DNA from 2 places in the Psychrobacillus sp. FSL K6-2365 genome. Region 1 is predicted to be linked to the other one. Evidence: a T-box and tRNA genes for the amino acid it is inferred to sense, from the RefSeq annotation. Region 1 holds a T-box; the other holds one or more tRNA genes.

Region 1 (6,658 bases):
GCAACATTTATTAGAGTCGGAACAGCATTGGTTGGAAAAGAGAGGGAGGGAATTGTATGAGCATGAAAAACTGGATGAAAAACTTCTTCTACTTAGATGAAGATGAGGAAGCATCAGAAGCGCAGCAACCAAGACCTCAGCAGCAAAAAACAGTTGATAATAATATAAAGCAACAAACTGTAAAGTCTGCTCCTAAAGAACGTAAATTTAATACGATTCCAAAGGATATGAACACTCCTAATCTCGTTAGTATTCAAAATGTCCAAAAGTCATCAAAAGTAATATTGATAGAGCCGAGAGTGTATGCAGAAGCACAAGATATATCTGAACACTTAAAAAGTAAAAAGGCTGTAATTGTAAATTTGCAACGAATTGATAAGGAGCAGGGAATTCGAATAATCGACTTTTTAAGTGGGACAGTGTACGCTTTAGGTGGAGACATACAAAGAATAGGTACGGATATATTCCTTTGTGCACCAGATTCTGTTGAAGTCGATGGTGCAATATCGGATTATTACTATAATGACTTAGATTAACAGAGGAGTATTTAAATTATGGGATTAGTTTTATCTTTAATAAGCTGGGGTGTTCAAATTTATACGTATGCATTAATAGCGTATATTTTAATGTCATGGGTTCCGAGCATTCAACAATCAGGTTTTGGAAAGTTTTTAGGGAAAATATGTGAGCCATACTTAGAACCATTTAGAAAAATTATTCCTCCATTAGGGATGATTGATATCTCACCAATTGTGGCAATTTTTGTATTAAACCTAGCAATGACAGGCATATATTATATAGCTAATATAGTTGTCTAACCTCACTTTCGTGGGGTTTTTTACTATAGTCGAAAGGGAAATATTAAAATGGAAAATGTATTGCAACATTTTAGAAAAGAAGAACAGCCATTTATAGAACAGGTTGTGAGTATGATGCGGGAAGTTGAGGATCGATATGCTCCTAAGTTGACGGACTTTCTAGACCCAAGGCAGCAATTTATCGTAGACTCGATTCGTAGGCAATATGAAGAGATTGACTCTAGCGCTCAAGGTGCACTAGAGGATGCGGAGAGAAGAAGAGTCTTATTGTTTCCTTCTTATTTTACTCCATCTGATAACGATTTCTCTTCGAAAGTAGTGGAAGTTCATTATCCTACTAAATTTGTTACGCTAAAGCACAAGGATGTTCTTGGTTCAATGATGTCACTAGGAATTGATCGTAGTAAATTTGGTGATATACGCGTACAAGATGGAGCCATTCAGTTCGTCGTTGCCTTAGAGGTTTTAGATTACGTTCGAGCTAATTTCACATCCATTGGGAAAGTGAAAGTTCATATAAATGTGATAGAAAATCCAATCGATTATTTTGTTCAACAGGAGGAATGGATAACTGATACTTTAACGGTTAGTTCCCTTAGGTTAGACACAGTGATTGCGGCAGTTTTTAATATTTCTCGTCAAAAATCTGCATCCCTTATTCAAGCTGGTAAGGTCAAAGTGAACTGGTCAGAAAAGGATCAGGTATCTCTTGAGTTACAAGAACTTGATTTACTTTCTATTAGAGGGCATGGAAGAGTAAAATTAATAATGATCGAAGGAAGAACAAAAAAAGATAAATTACGACTACAAATAGGCAGGTTAGAACTTAAAAGTTAATTTTTATAAGAATATTTCAAATTTAGATGTATTCACCTTCTTGGAAATGTATAATGTAAGAAAGAATACAAGAATAGTAAGTAAAGGAGATGTTAAAATGCCACTGACACCACTTGATATACATAACAAGGAATTTGGTAAAGGATTTAGAGGATATAATGAAGATGAAGTAAACGAATTCCTTGATCAAATTATGAAAGATCTTGAAATATTGATGAAAGAAAAAAAGGAATTAGAAACAAAGCTTAAAACTTCAAGCGAAAAGGTTGGTCATTTTACTTCAATTGAAGAGACATTACATAAGTCAATTGTCGTTGCACAAGAGGCAGCAGAAGAGGTTCGTCGCAATTCACAAAAAGAAGCGAAGTTAATTGTGAAAGAGGCAGAAAAAAATGCTGATCGAATTGTTAATGAAGCTTTAACTAAGGCTAGAAGGATTGCATTGGAAATCGAGGACTTGAAAAAGCAGTCAAAAGTTTTCCGAAATCGTTTTAAAATGTTAGTCGAAGCCCAGCTAGATTTGATCAACACAGATGACTGGAATCATTTAATGGAATATGATGTGGATACAGAAGCAATTGATCGTATATCTGTTACGGAAGATTAACATTTCTTGACTCATAGCCATACTTTACCTATAATAATTTCATATCATATAATATGCGTTGAAAAAGACGTCTAAAATAGATTTCGACAAAGCGACTTGAGGGTGGTGAGAGCTCAGGGTAGAATCTTATTTAGAATATCACTTTGGAGCAAGGGCACTGAACAAATAGTAAGTGTCTTCGGTTAATGCCCCGTTATGGCATTCTAAGCGGCGATTTTATACAAATCGCAAGTAGGGTGGTACCGCGAGCATAACTCCTCGTCCCTTTTAGGGATGTGGAGTTTTTTTGTTTTCGCCACTCCTTTACAGTACTCATGCTTTTAATAATTAGGAGGTTATAAGATGGAATACAAAGATACGTTATTAATGCCAAAAACTGATTTCCCTATGCGTGGAAATTTACCAGTGAAAGAAGTAGAAATTCAAACTAAATGGGCAGATCAGGATATTTATAAAAAGGTACAGGACCATACAAAAGATCGTCCGTTTTTTGTACTACATGATGGACCACCTTATGCCAATGGTGATCTTCATATGGGTCATGCATTAAATAAAGTATTAAAAGATATGATTGTCCGTCACAAGTCTATGTCAGGCTTCCATGCACCTTATGTTCCAGGCTGGGATACACATGGTCTGCCAATCGAGCAAGCACTAACCAATAAAGGTGTAAAACGTAAAGAGATGTCTTTAGCAGAGTTTAGGAAGCTTTGTGAGGAGTATGCATATCAACAAATTGACAATCAACGCTCACAATTCAAACGTTTGGGTGTTCGTGGGGACTGGGATAATCCATATGTTACATTAACTCCTGCATTTGAATCACGTCAAATTGAAGTATTCGGTGCAATGGCTAAAAAAGGATATATTTATAAAGGGTTAAAGCCTGTTTACTGGTCACCATCAAGTGAATCAGCATTGGCTGAAGCAGAAATTGAATACCAAGATAAAAAATCACCATCTATTTATGTAAGCTTTGAGGTGACTGAAGGAAAAGGAGTTCTGGAAGAAGGAACAAAATTTATCATTTGGACTACAACACCTTGGACAATTCCTGCAAACCTAGCTATTTCCTTGCATCCTAAAGTTGAGTATGCAGTTGTTAATACGAAAGGTTCTAAATTTGTCGTTGCATTAGATTTAGTAAAATCTGTTGCGGAAGAATTAGGCTGGGAAGAATATACAGTAGAACGTACACTGGAAGGTAAGGAAATGGATCGTCTCGTAGCGAAACATCCATTATACGATCGTGATTCTCTTATCATTTTAGGAGAGCATGTAACAACTGAATCTGGGACTGGATGTGTTCATACAGCTCCTGGACACGGGGAAGATGACTTTTACGTTGGAAAAGCTTACGGCTTAGATGTTCTTTGTCCAGTTGATGACCGCGGTGTAATGACTGCTGAAGCACCTGGTTTTGAAGGATTATTTTATGACACAGCTAACAAAGCGATTACAGAAGCTTTAGAGGCTGCAGGTGCGCTTGAGAAACTTACATTTATTACACATTCATATCCGCATGACTGGCGTACAAAAAAACCAGTTATTTATCGTGCTACAGCACAATGGTTTGCTTCTATTGAGGCATTTAGAGATGAATTGCTACAAGCTATTCGGGATACCAAGTTTACTCCTGCATGGGGGGAGACTCGTCTATTTAACATGATTCGCGATCGTGGAGACTGGTGTATTTCTCGTCAGCGTGTATGGGGAGTTCCAATTCCAGTATTTTATGGGGAAGATGGAGAACCGATTCTGACAGAAGAGACTATTTCACATGTTTCTAAACTATTCCGTGAGCACGGTTCAAATATTTGGTTTGAAAAAGAAGCGAAGGAATTACTACCAGAAGGATTTACACATGCTGGAAGTCCCAATGGTATCTTTACGAAAGAAACAGATATTATGGATGTATGGTTCGATTCCGGTTCATCTCATCAAGGTGTCCTAGAAGAACGCGACGATTTAGTATTCCCAGCTGACTTATATCTAGAGGGATCGGATCAATATCGTGGTTGGTTTAACTCTTCGTTAATAACAAGTACGGCTATGTTTGGTCACGCTCCTTACAAAGGTTTGTTAAGCCATGGTTTCACATTGGATGGAAATGGACGTAAAATGAGTAAATCATTAGGGAACGTAATCGTTCCTTCTAAAGTGATAAATCAGTTAGGTGCAGACATTGTACGTTTGTGGGTAGCTTCTGTAGATTATACAGCAGATGTACGTGTATCAGATGCGATCTTCAAACAGGTATCAGAAGTATATCGTAAAATCCGTAATACATTCAGATTCTTACATGGTAATATTAGTGATTTCCATCCTGTTAATAATCGTGTGGAATTCAAGGATCTTCGTGAAGTGGATCAGTATATGTACATGAAACTTCAAGAAGTAATTACAACAGTAAGAGCTGCATATGATCGCTACGATTTTGCAAGTGTATATCATACGGTGAATAACTTTGTATCAAGTGAGTTAAGTTCATTCTACTTAGATATTGCAAAAGATGTTGTGTATATCTATGGCGAGGACCACTCGGATCGCCGTGCTATGCAAACAGTTATGTATGATACATTATTAGCTCTACTAAAATTAGTAACACCTATCTTGCCTCATACGACAGATGAGCTTTGGGCTTATTTAGAGCATGAAACTGCGGAAAGTGTTCAATTAACGGATATGCCAGAAGCTGTTGATTATCCTGAATTCAAGAATTTAGCAGCTAAGTGGGATAAAATTATGGAATTACGTGATGATGTATTAAAAGCACTAGAAGAAGCGCGAAATGCAAAAACGATCGGTAAATCATTAGAAGCTAAAGTAGCTTTATATGTAAATGATGACTATAAAGCACTGTTTGAAACAGATGCCATTGACTTTGCACAATTGTTCATTGTTTCTAAATTTGAATTAGGCGGTGCACCGTCTGAAGCACCAGCAAACAGCTTAGTATTAGAGCATGCTTCTGTTGTAGTAGAAAAAGCAGATGGTGAAAAATGTGAGCGCTGTTGGACAATTTCCGAAACAGTTGGTACAAGTGAAGCCCACCCAACTTTATGTGCACGTTGCGCAGAGGTTGTTAAGTAAATAAAACAAAGAAATGTGGTCCAATTATTTGGATCACATTTTTTATAGGATAATGGCTAGATAGCTCTTAATTTTAAAGGTAAAGCCCTTAAGTGTTTTCGGATAGCCCATAAATCACTTTTAATAATCCATAGATTTCAATATAGCCCTTAAATTCTCTACTTTAGTCCTTAACATCGAGCAAATAGCCCATAAAGCCGCCATCCTTTCAACTCTTATGGTACATAATCGATGTTGAAATTGTGTCTGCTCTTTTACGTATTGCATGGTTCTGTGTTAAACTAGATGGAGAGTGTTCAATTTTGCTGAAAAGAATTTGTTATGTGGGGGAAATAATGTGTGGAAATTTTATGGACTGGCGGCCTTTGTCATTGCATTAGATCAATGGACAAAATGGCTAGTCGTTAAAAATATGATACTTGGTGAACGAATTATTATGTGGGACCCTTACCTAGCGCTACTTTCTCATAGAAATAGAGGAGCAGCCTGGGGCATTCTAGAAGGAAAAATAGGATTCTTTACCATTGTCACTATCATCGTCATCATTGGAATTATCTATTATTTTCATAAAGAAGCAAAAGGAAAGCCAGTATTTCAAGCTGGCTTGATGATGCTACTTGGAGGAGCAATAGGGAACTTTATTGACCGACTTTGGAGAGGCGAAGTAGTAGACTTCGTCGATGTTTTAATACCTATTATTAATTATGATTTTCCAATCTTTAACGTGGCAGATGCTGCACTAACTATTGGTGTTGTAATTATAATATTATTCGTATTTCAAGAAGAACGAGCTGAAAAGAAAAAGGTGAAGTAATGGAAGATTTAACATTTATTATTGAAAATGAACAATCAAAAGAGCGCATTGATAAAGCAATTGCATCTTTTGAATCAGATTGGTCACGTACACAAATTCAAAATTTTATAAAAGACGGCTTTGTAACAGTAAATAATGAGCCAGCAAAAACGAGCTATAAAGTAAAAGCTGGTGATGTTATTGTCGTTACACCTCCAGATGCTGTTCCACTTGATATTGTTGCCGAGAACTTGAACTTAGAAATCATCTATGAGGATGAAGATGTAGTTGTTGTCTATAAACCTCGTGGAATGGTTGTACATCCTGCACCTGGACATACTACTGGAACACTAGTTAATGGTTTGATGTATCAAATTAAAGATTTGTCAGGTATTAATGGAGTTATGCGTCCTGGAATTGTGCATCGTATTGATAAAGATACGACAGGTCTTTTGATGGTTGCTAAAAATGATGTAGCACATGTCTCGTTAGTGGACCAACTTGTAAAGA
Region 2 (6,658 bases), 1.6 Mb from region 1:
AGGGCGCACGGTGAATGCCTTGGCACTAGGAGTCGACGAAGGACGGCACTAACACCGATATGCTTCGGGGAGCTGTAAGTGAGCTTTGATCCGGAGATTTCCGAATGGGGAAACCCACTGTTCGTAATGGAGCAGTACATTTGCGTGAATACATAGCGCATCTGAGACACACCCAGGGAACTGAAACATCTAAGTACCTGGAGGAAGAGAAAGAAAAATCGATTCCCTGAGTAGCGGCGAGCGAAACGGGAATAGCCCAAACCAAGAGGCTTGCCTCTTGGGGTTGTAGGACACTCTACATAGAGTTACAAAGGAATGAGTTAGACGAAGCGATCTGGAAAGGTCCGCAGGATAGGGTAAAAGCCCCGTAGTCCAAAATTCATTCTCTCTTGAGTGTATCCTGAGTACGGCGGAACACGTGAAATTCCGTCGGAATCCGGGAGGACCATCTCCCAAGGCTAAATACTACCTAGTGACCGATAGTGAACCAGTACCGTGAGGGAAAGGTGAAAAGCACCCCGGAAGGGGAGTGAAATAGATCCTGAAACCGTGTGCCTACAAGTAGTTAGAGCCCGTTAATGGGTGATAGCGTGCCTTTTGTAGAATGAACCGGCGAGTTACGATTACATGCAAGGTTAAGTTGAGAAGACGGAGCCGCAGCGAAAGCGAGTCTGAATAGGGCGAATGAGTATGTGGTCGTAGACCCGAAACCAGGTGATCTACCCATGTCCAGGATGAAGGTAAGGTAACACTTACTGGAGGTCCGAACCCACGCACGTTGAAAAGTGCGGGGATGAGGTGTGGGTAGCGGAGAAATTCCAATCGAACCTGGAGATAGCTGGTTCTCTCCGAAATAGCTTTAGGGCTAGCCTCAAACGTTAGAATCTTGGAGGTAGAGCACTGTTTGGACTAGGGGCCCATCCCGGGTTACCGAATTCAGACAAACTCCGAATGCCAATGATTTATGTTTGGGAGTCAGACTGCGAGTGATAAGATCCGTAGTCAAGAGGGAAACAGCCCAGACCACCAGCTAAGGTCCCAAAGTATTTGTTAAGTGGAAAAGGATGTGGCGTTGCTTAGACAACCAGGATGTTGGCTTAGAAGCAGCCATCATTTAAAGAGTGCGTAATAGCTCACTGGTCGAGTGACGCTGCGCCGAAAATGTATCGGGGCTAAACAAATCACCGAAGCTGTGGATTGATACCTTTGGTATCAGTGGTAGGAGAGCGTTCTAAGGGCGTTGAAGTCAGACCGGAAGGACTGGTGGAGCGCTTAGAAGTGAGAATGCCGGTATGAGTAGCGAAAGACGGGTGAGAATCCCGTCCACCGTATGACTAAGGTTTCCTGAGGAAGGCTCGTCCGCTCAGGGTTAGTCGGGACCTAAGCCGAGGCCGATAGGCGTAGGCGATGGATAACAGGTTGATATTCCTGTACCACCAAACCACCGTTTGAGTAATGGGGGGACGCAGAAGGATAGGGTAAGCATGCTGTTGGTTATGCATGTCCAAGCAGTAAGGTGTGAATGTAGGCAAATCCGCATTCTATAACATTGAGCTGTGATGGCGAGGACGTATGTCCGGAGTTCCTGATTTCACACTGCCAAGAAAAGCCTCTAGCGAGGTGATAGGTGCCCGTACCGCAAACCGACACAGGTAGTCGAGGAGAGAATCCTAAGGTGAGCGAGAGAACTCTCGTTAAGGAACTCGGCAAAATGACCCCGTAACTTCGGGAGAAGGGGTGCTCTTTTGGGTGCATAGCCTAGAAGAGCCGCAGTGAATAGGCCCAGGCGACTGTTTAGCAAAAACACAGGTCTCTGCAAAACCGTAAGGTGAAGTATAGGGGCTGACGCCTGCCCGGTGCTGGAAGGTTAAGAGGAGTGCTTAGCGCAAGCGAAGGTGCGAATTGAAGCCCCAGTAAACGGCGGCCGTAACTATAACGGTCCTAAGGTAGCGAAATTCCTTGTCGGGTAAGTTCCGACCCGCACGAAAGGCGTAACGATCTGGGCACTGTCTCAACGAGAGACTCGGTGAAATTATAGTACCTGTGAAGATGCAGGTTACCCGCGACAGGACGGAAAGACCCCGTGGAGCTTTACTATAGCTTGATATTGAATTTTGGTGCAACTTGTACAGGATAGGCAGGAGCCTTAGAGCCCGGAGCGCCAGCTTCGGAGGAGGCGTCGGTGGGATACTGCCCTGGTTGTATTGAAATTCTAACCCATACCCGTAACCCGGGTAGGAGACAGTGTCAGGCGGGTAGTTTGACTGGGGCGGTCGCCTCCTAAAGTGTAACGGAGGCGCCCAAAGGTTCCCTCAGAATGGTTGGAAATCATTCGAAGAGTGTAAAGGCAGAAGGGAGCTTGACTGCGAGACCTACAAGTCGAGCAGGGTCGAAAGACGGGCTTAGTGATCCGGTGGTTCCGCATGGAAGGGCCATCGCTCAACGGATAAAAGCTACCCCGGGGATAACAGGCTTATCTCCCCCAAGAGTCCACATCGACGGGGAGGTTTGGCACCTCGATGTCGGCTCATCGCATCCTGGGGCTGTAGTCGGTCCCAAGGGTTGGGCTGTTCGCCCATTAAAGCGGTACGCGAGCTGGGTTCAGAACGTCGTGAGACAGTTCGGTCCCTATCCGTCGTGGGCGTAGGAAATTTGAGAGGAGCTGTCCTTAGTACGAGAGGACCGGGATGGACACACCGCTGGTGTACCAGTTGTTCTGCCAAGAGCATCGCTGGGTAGCTATGTGTGGACGGGATAAGTGCTGAAAGCATCTAAGCACGAAGCCCCCCTCAAGATGAGATTTCCCATTACGCAAGTAAGTAAGATCCCTCAAAGACGATGAGGTAGATAGGTTCGGGGTGGAAGCGTGGCGACACGTGCAGCTGACGAATACTAATCGATCGAGGACTTAACCAAATTTTGTTTAACGTAACAATGTCGTTTATCCAGTTTTGAAAGAATAAATTTTTTATTAAATAACCCTTGAAAAATTCTACAGAGTTGTTATAATAAAGCATGTCTTTCAAAAGTATTCAAGTCTAGTGATGATGGCGAAGAGGTCACACCCGTTCCCATACCGAACACGGAAGTTAAGCTCTTCAGCGCCGATGGTAGTTGGGGGTCTCCCCCTGTGAGAGTAGGACGTCGCTGGGCTTGCAATAAATACATAATTTACCCAGGAGGATTAGCTCAGCTGGGAGAGCATCTGCCTTACAAGCAGAGGGTCGGCGGTTCGAGCCCGTCATCCTCCACCATATATTTACTCCTGCCGGAGTAGCTCAACTGGTAGAGCAACTGACTTGTAATCAGTAGGTTGAGGGTTCAAGTCCTTTCTCCGGCACCATTTTTAGAGCCATTAGCTCAGTTGGTAGAGCATCTGACTTTTAATCAGAGGGTCGTAGGTTCGAATCCTACATGGCTCATCACTTTATAGTGAATAATGTATGCGGGTGTGGCGGAACTGGCAGACGCACTAGACTTAGGATCTAGCGCCGCAAGGCGTGGGGGTTCGACTCCCTTCACCCGCACCATTTAATTTAATAACCGAGCGGAAGTAGTTCAGTGGTAGAACACCACCTTGCCAAGGTGGGGGTCGCGAGTTCGAACCTCGTCTTCCGCTCCAAAGATTCACTAAAGTGCCGGGGTGGCGGAACTGGCAGACGCACAGGACTTAAAATCCTGCGGTAGGTGACTACCGTACCGGTTCGATTCCGGTCCTCGGCACCACTTTTATGAAAAACATATGCGCTCGTAGCTCAATTGGATAGAGCACTTGACTACGAATCAAGAGGTTGCAGGTTCGAGTCCTGCCGAGCGCACCATATTTGACGGGAAGTAGCTCAGCTTGGTAGAGCACTTGGTTTGGGACCAAGGGGTCGCAGGTTCGAATCCTGTCTTCCCGACCAGTTATTATTTTCGGGGCCTTAGCTCAGCTGGGAGAGCGCCTGCCTTGCACGCAGGAGGTCAGCGGTTCGATCCCGCTAGGCTCCACCATTTTAAAAAAAGTTGAAATCTTGGCGGTGTAGCTCAGTTGGCTAGAGCACTCGGTTCATACCCGAAAGGTCGTGGGTTCGACTCCCTCTGCCGCCATCTTAAGGACCTTTAGCTCAGTTGGTTAGAGCAGACGGCTCATAACCGTCCGGTCGCAGGTTCGAGTCCTGCAAGGTCCACCATCAATATCTTGGAGGAATACCCAAGTCTGGCTGAAGGGATCGGTCTTGAAAACCGACAGGCGGGTCATACCGCGCGGGGGTTCGAATCCCTCTTCCTCCTCCATTTTAATCTAATTGATGCAGGTGTAAGCCGAAGAATGTGTCTCACTATTTTTAAGCAATGTACCATCGATTTTGTAAATATATAACGTCGCGGGGTGGAGCAGTGGTAGCTCGTCGGGCTCATAACCCGAAGGTCGCAGGTTCAAATCCTGTCCCCGCAACCAAATGGTCCCGTGGTGTAGCGGTTAACATGCCTGCCTGTCACGCAGGAGATCGCCGGTTCGATCCCGGTCGGGACCGCCATTTATATATGAATGTTAATACATATCAATTGGAAATTTGGCTTGAATAATTAGCTTAATTTAAAATTGAAGAGGCTCAGTAGCTCAGTCGGTAGAGCAAAGGACTGAAAATCCTTGTGTCGGCGGTTCGATTCCGTCCTGAGCCACCATTTAATGCGGGTGTAGTTTAGTGGTAAAACCTCAGCCTTCCAAGCTGATGATGAGAGTTCGATTCTCTTCACCCGCTCCAAAATAATGGGCCTATAGCTCAGCTGGTTAGAGCGCACGCCTGATAAGCGTGAGGTCGATGGTTCGAGTCCATTTAGGCCCACCATTATTCCGAAGTAGCTCAGTGGTAGAGCAATCGACTGTTAATCGATCGGTCGTAGGTTCGAGTCCTACCTTCGGAGCCATATATGGGGAAGTACTCAAGTGGCTGAAGAGGCGCCCCTGCTAAGGGTGTAGGTCGGGCAACCGGCGCGAGGGTTCAAATCCCTCCTTCTCCGCCATATATTGGCCCCTTGGTCAAGCGGTTAAGACACCGCCCTTTCACGGCGGTAACACGGGTTCGAATCCCGTAGGGGTCATACTCAAAAAAAGGTAACCAATCATTGGTTACCTTTTTTTATTTTTAACTTTTATTTTATTCCTTTCTCTTTTTCTATGTCGATGTATGGAACGGTCATTCAATAGAATGCATACAACATAATGACCAGTGATAACGCATAAATAATGAACCCTAGGTTATATATAGAGTGAATTTAAAATATGATATCATTTCTATTGAAGGGAGAGGTTATAGTTGTTTCAAAAATTTAGTAAAGTTATGCTCATACTTGTACTAGCGTTAGGCTTCACAAGCTTAGGTCACATGCAAGCAGACGCAGCTACAAACAAAGTTATGTGGGGAAAAACAGAGTTAAAACAAGGGCAAATAGGTAAAGTAACAATTCTTGCAGACACGAATTTAGTTAAAGTTGGCTCCAATGGATCACTTAATAAAGTACGCACACTAAAAAAAGGTGATGAATATAGAGTCTATACGTATAAGGGAACAAATGGTGGCTTATATGGAGTAGGGGCAAGTAGTTTCATACAAAAAGGTTCTAAAGTGAAATATGAAACTCCATCTAAAAGTAAGCTAGCTTTGCTTAATAAAGAAGTAATAGGTGGGCTAACACCAAAAGCAGGGATGAAGCTTGTTTATTCTCCTAGCTTTACTGAAAATACACAAAATGAATTTACTGTTAGTGATTCCTATAATTCTGAATACGATATGACGGAAGCTTTTTTAAAGAAGAAAGGTGATATCCTAAATAATTTTACTTATATTGAACGTAAAGATCGTTTAATATTTGGGGTAAGTCATACAGATTGGGCCATACTTGATCTCGCTTTTCCATTGATTGAAGGAAAAACAACGAGAGAATATTATCTAACAGAGGACAACAATCAAGCTTTTTATAATGTATTTGTGGAAAGTACTACTAGTACGGTTAAAGTAAAAGCCGGAACATTCCAAAACGTGGTAGTTGTTCGTACAAACTATGGCTACACGTTCTATATCGCACCCGGAATCGGAATTATCAAGCTTGTCGATAAAAAAGGTGTACTTAAAGCAGAGTTATTATCATATAAATAAGAAAAAAACCAGAGTGCTAGCTTTTTAATAGCATTCTGGTTTTTTAAAATATTATACATAATAGCCAATCAATAGACCTAAGCCTAAAAGGAATACAAAAATCGTATTCGTAAGTGCGGTGTCTTTCATAGCAGGCGCAACCTGAACTGGATTTTCTGTTTGTTTAAATAGTTTTATCGCATGTATAGGTTTTTTCATACTTAACAAAACCAATAAACTCCATGGAGTGATTATTTGCAAAACAACTAAAGCAATAATCCAAAGATAAGACAAAATAAAATAAGAAGCTAAAATAGTAATGGCGTTCTTCCTACCAACTAATATAGCCATCGTTTTTCGTCCACCTATGGTGTCTTCGACTAAATCGCGAATATTATTAGAAAGCATTATTGCAGCAACTAACAGGGCACTTGGTACAGATAACCAAACAGCAAATAGTGGTACTGAACCAACTTGAATATATACTGCAATTAAAACAATGAGCATTCCCATGAACAATCCACTGAATAACTCTCCAAATG

Evidence for each region. The T-box of region 1 lies ahead of ileS (isoleucine--tRNA ligase). A T-box ahead of a tRNA ligase gene usually reads a tRNA of that ligase, here a tRNA-Ile.
Region 2: it has a tRNA-Ile gene. The T-box ahead of ileS (isoleucine--tRNA ligase) is inferred to sense a tRNA for this amino acid. The anticodon was not compared.

The regions. Positions count from the first base shown of each region.
Region 1 is NZ_JBBOOO010000001.1:1,378,096-1,384,753, forward strand. Features, by position in the region: gene MKY29_RS06540 (YggS family pyridoxal phosphate-dependent enzyme) at 1-60, shown strand, start outside; gene MKY29_RS06545 (cell division protein SepF) at 57-536, shown strand; gene MKY29_RS06550 (YggT family protein) at 555-818, shown strand; gene MKY29_RS06555 (YlmH family RNA-binding protein) at 867-1,655, shown strand; gene MKY29_RS06560 (DivIVA domain-containing protein) at 1,753-2,262, shown strand; T-box leader at 2,312-2,531, shown strand; gene ileS (isoleucine--tRNA ligase) at 2,605-5,355, shown strand; gene lspA (signal peptidase II) at 5,693-6,169, shown strand; gene MKY29_RS06575 (RluA family pseudouridine synthase) at 6,169-6,658, shown strand, end outside.
Region 2 is NZ_JBBOOO010000001.1:2,984,526-2,991,183, reverse strand. Features, by position in the region: rRNA gene MKY29_RS14975 (23S ribosomal RNA) at 1-2,916, shown strand, start outside; rRNA gene rrf (5S ribosomal RNA) at 3,038-3,153, shown strand; tRNA gene MKY29_RS14965 (tRNA-Val) at 3,179-3,254, shown strand; tRNA gene MKY29_RS14960 (tRNA-Thr) at 3,268-3,343, shown strand; tRNA gene MKY29_RS14955 (tRNA-Lys) at 3,350-3,422, shown strand; tRNA gene MKY29_RS14950 (tRNA-Leu) at 3,446-3,530, shown strand; tRNA gene MKY29_RS14945 (tRNA-Gly) at 3,548-3,622, shown strand; tRNA gene MKY29_RS14940 (tRNA-Leu) at 3,638-3,726, shown strand; tRNA gene MKY29_RS14935 (tRNA-Arg) at 3,745-3,821, shown strand; tRNA gene MKY29_RS14930 (tRNA-Pro) at 3,829-3,905, shown strand; tRNA gene MKY29_RS14925 (tRNA-Ala) at 3,918-3,993, shown strand; tRNA gene MKY29_RS14920 (tRNA-Met) at 4,016-4,089, shown strand; tRNA gene MKY29_RS14915 (tRNA-Ile) at 4,096-4,172, shown strand; tRNA gene MKY29_RS14910 (tRNA-Ser) at 4,183-4,275, shown strand; tRNA gene MKY29_RS14905 (tRNA-Met) at 4,364-4,438, shown strand; tRNA gene MKY29_RS14900 (tRNA-Asp) at 4,442-4,517, shown strand; tRNA gene MKY29_RS14895 (tRNA-Phe) at 4,590-4,665, shown strand; tRNA gene MKY29_RS14890 (tRNA-Gly) at 4,672-4,745, shown strand; tRNA gene MKY29_RS14885 (tRNA-Ile) at 4,753-4,829, shown strand; tRNA gene MKY29_RS14880 (tRNA-Asn) at 4,834-4,908, shown strand; tRNA gene MKY29_RS14875 (tRNA-Ser) at 4,914-5,004, shown strand; tRNA gene MKY29_RS14870 (tRNA-Glu) at 5,011-5,082, shown strand; gene MKY29_RS14865 (hypothetical protein) at 5,298-6,137, shown strand; gene MKY29_RS14860 (1,4-dihydroxy-2-naphthoate polyprenyltransferase) at 6,189-6,658, opposite strand, start outside.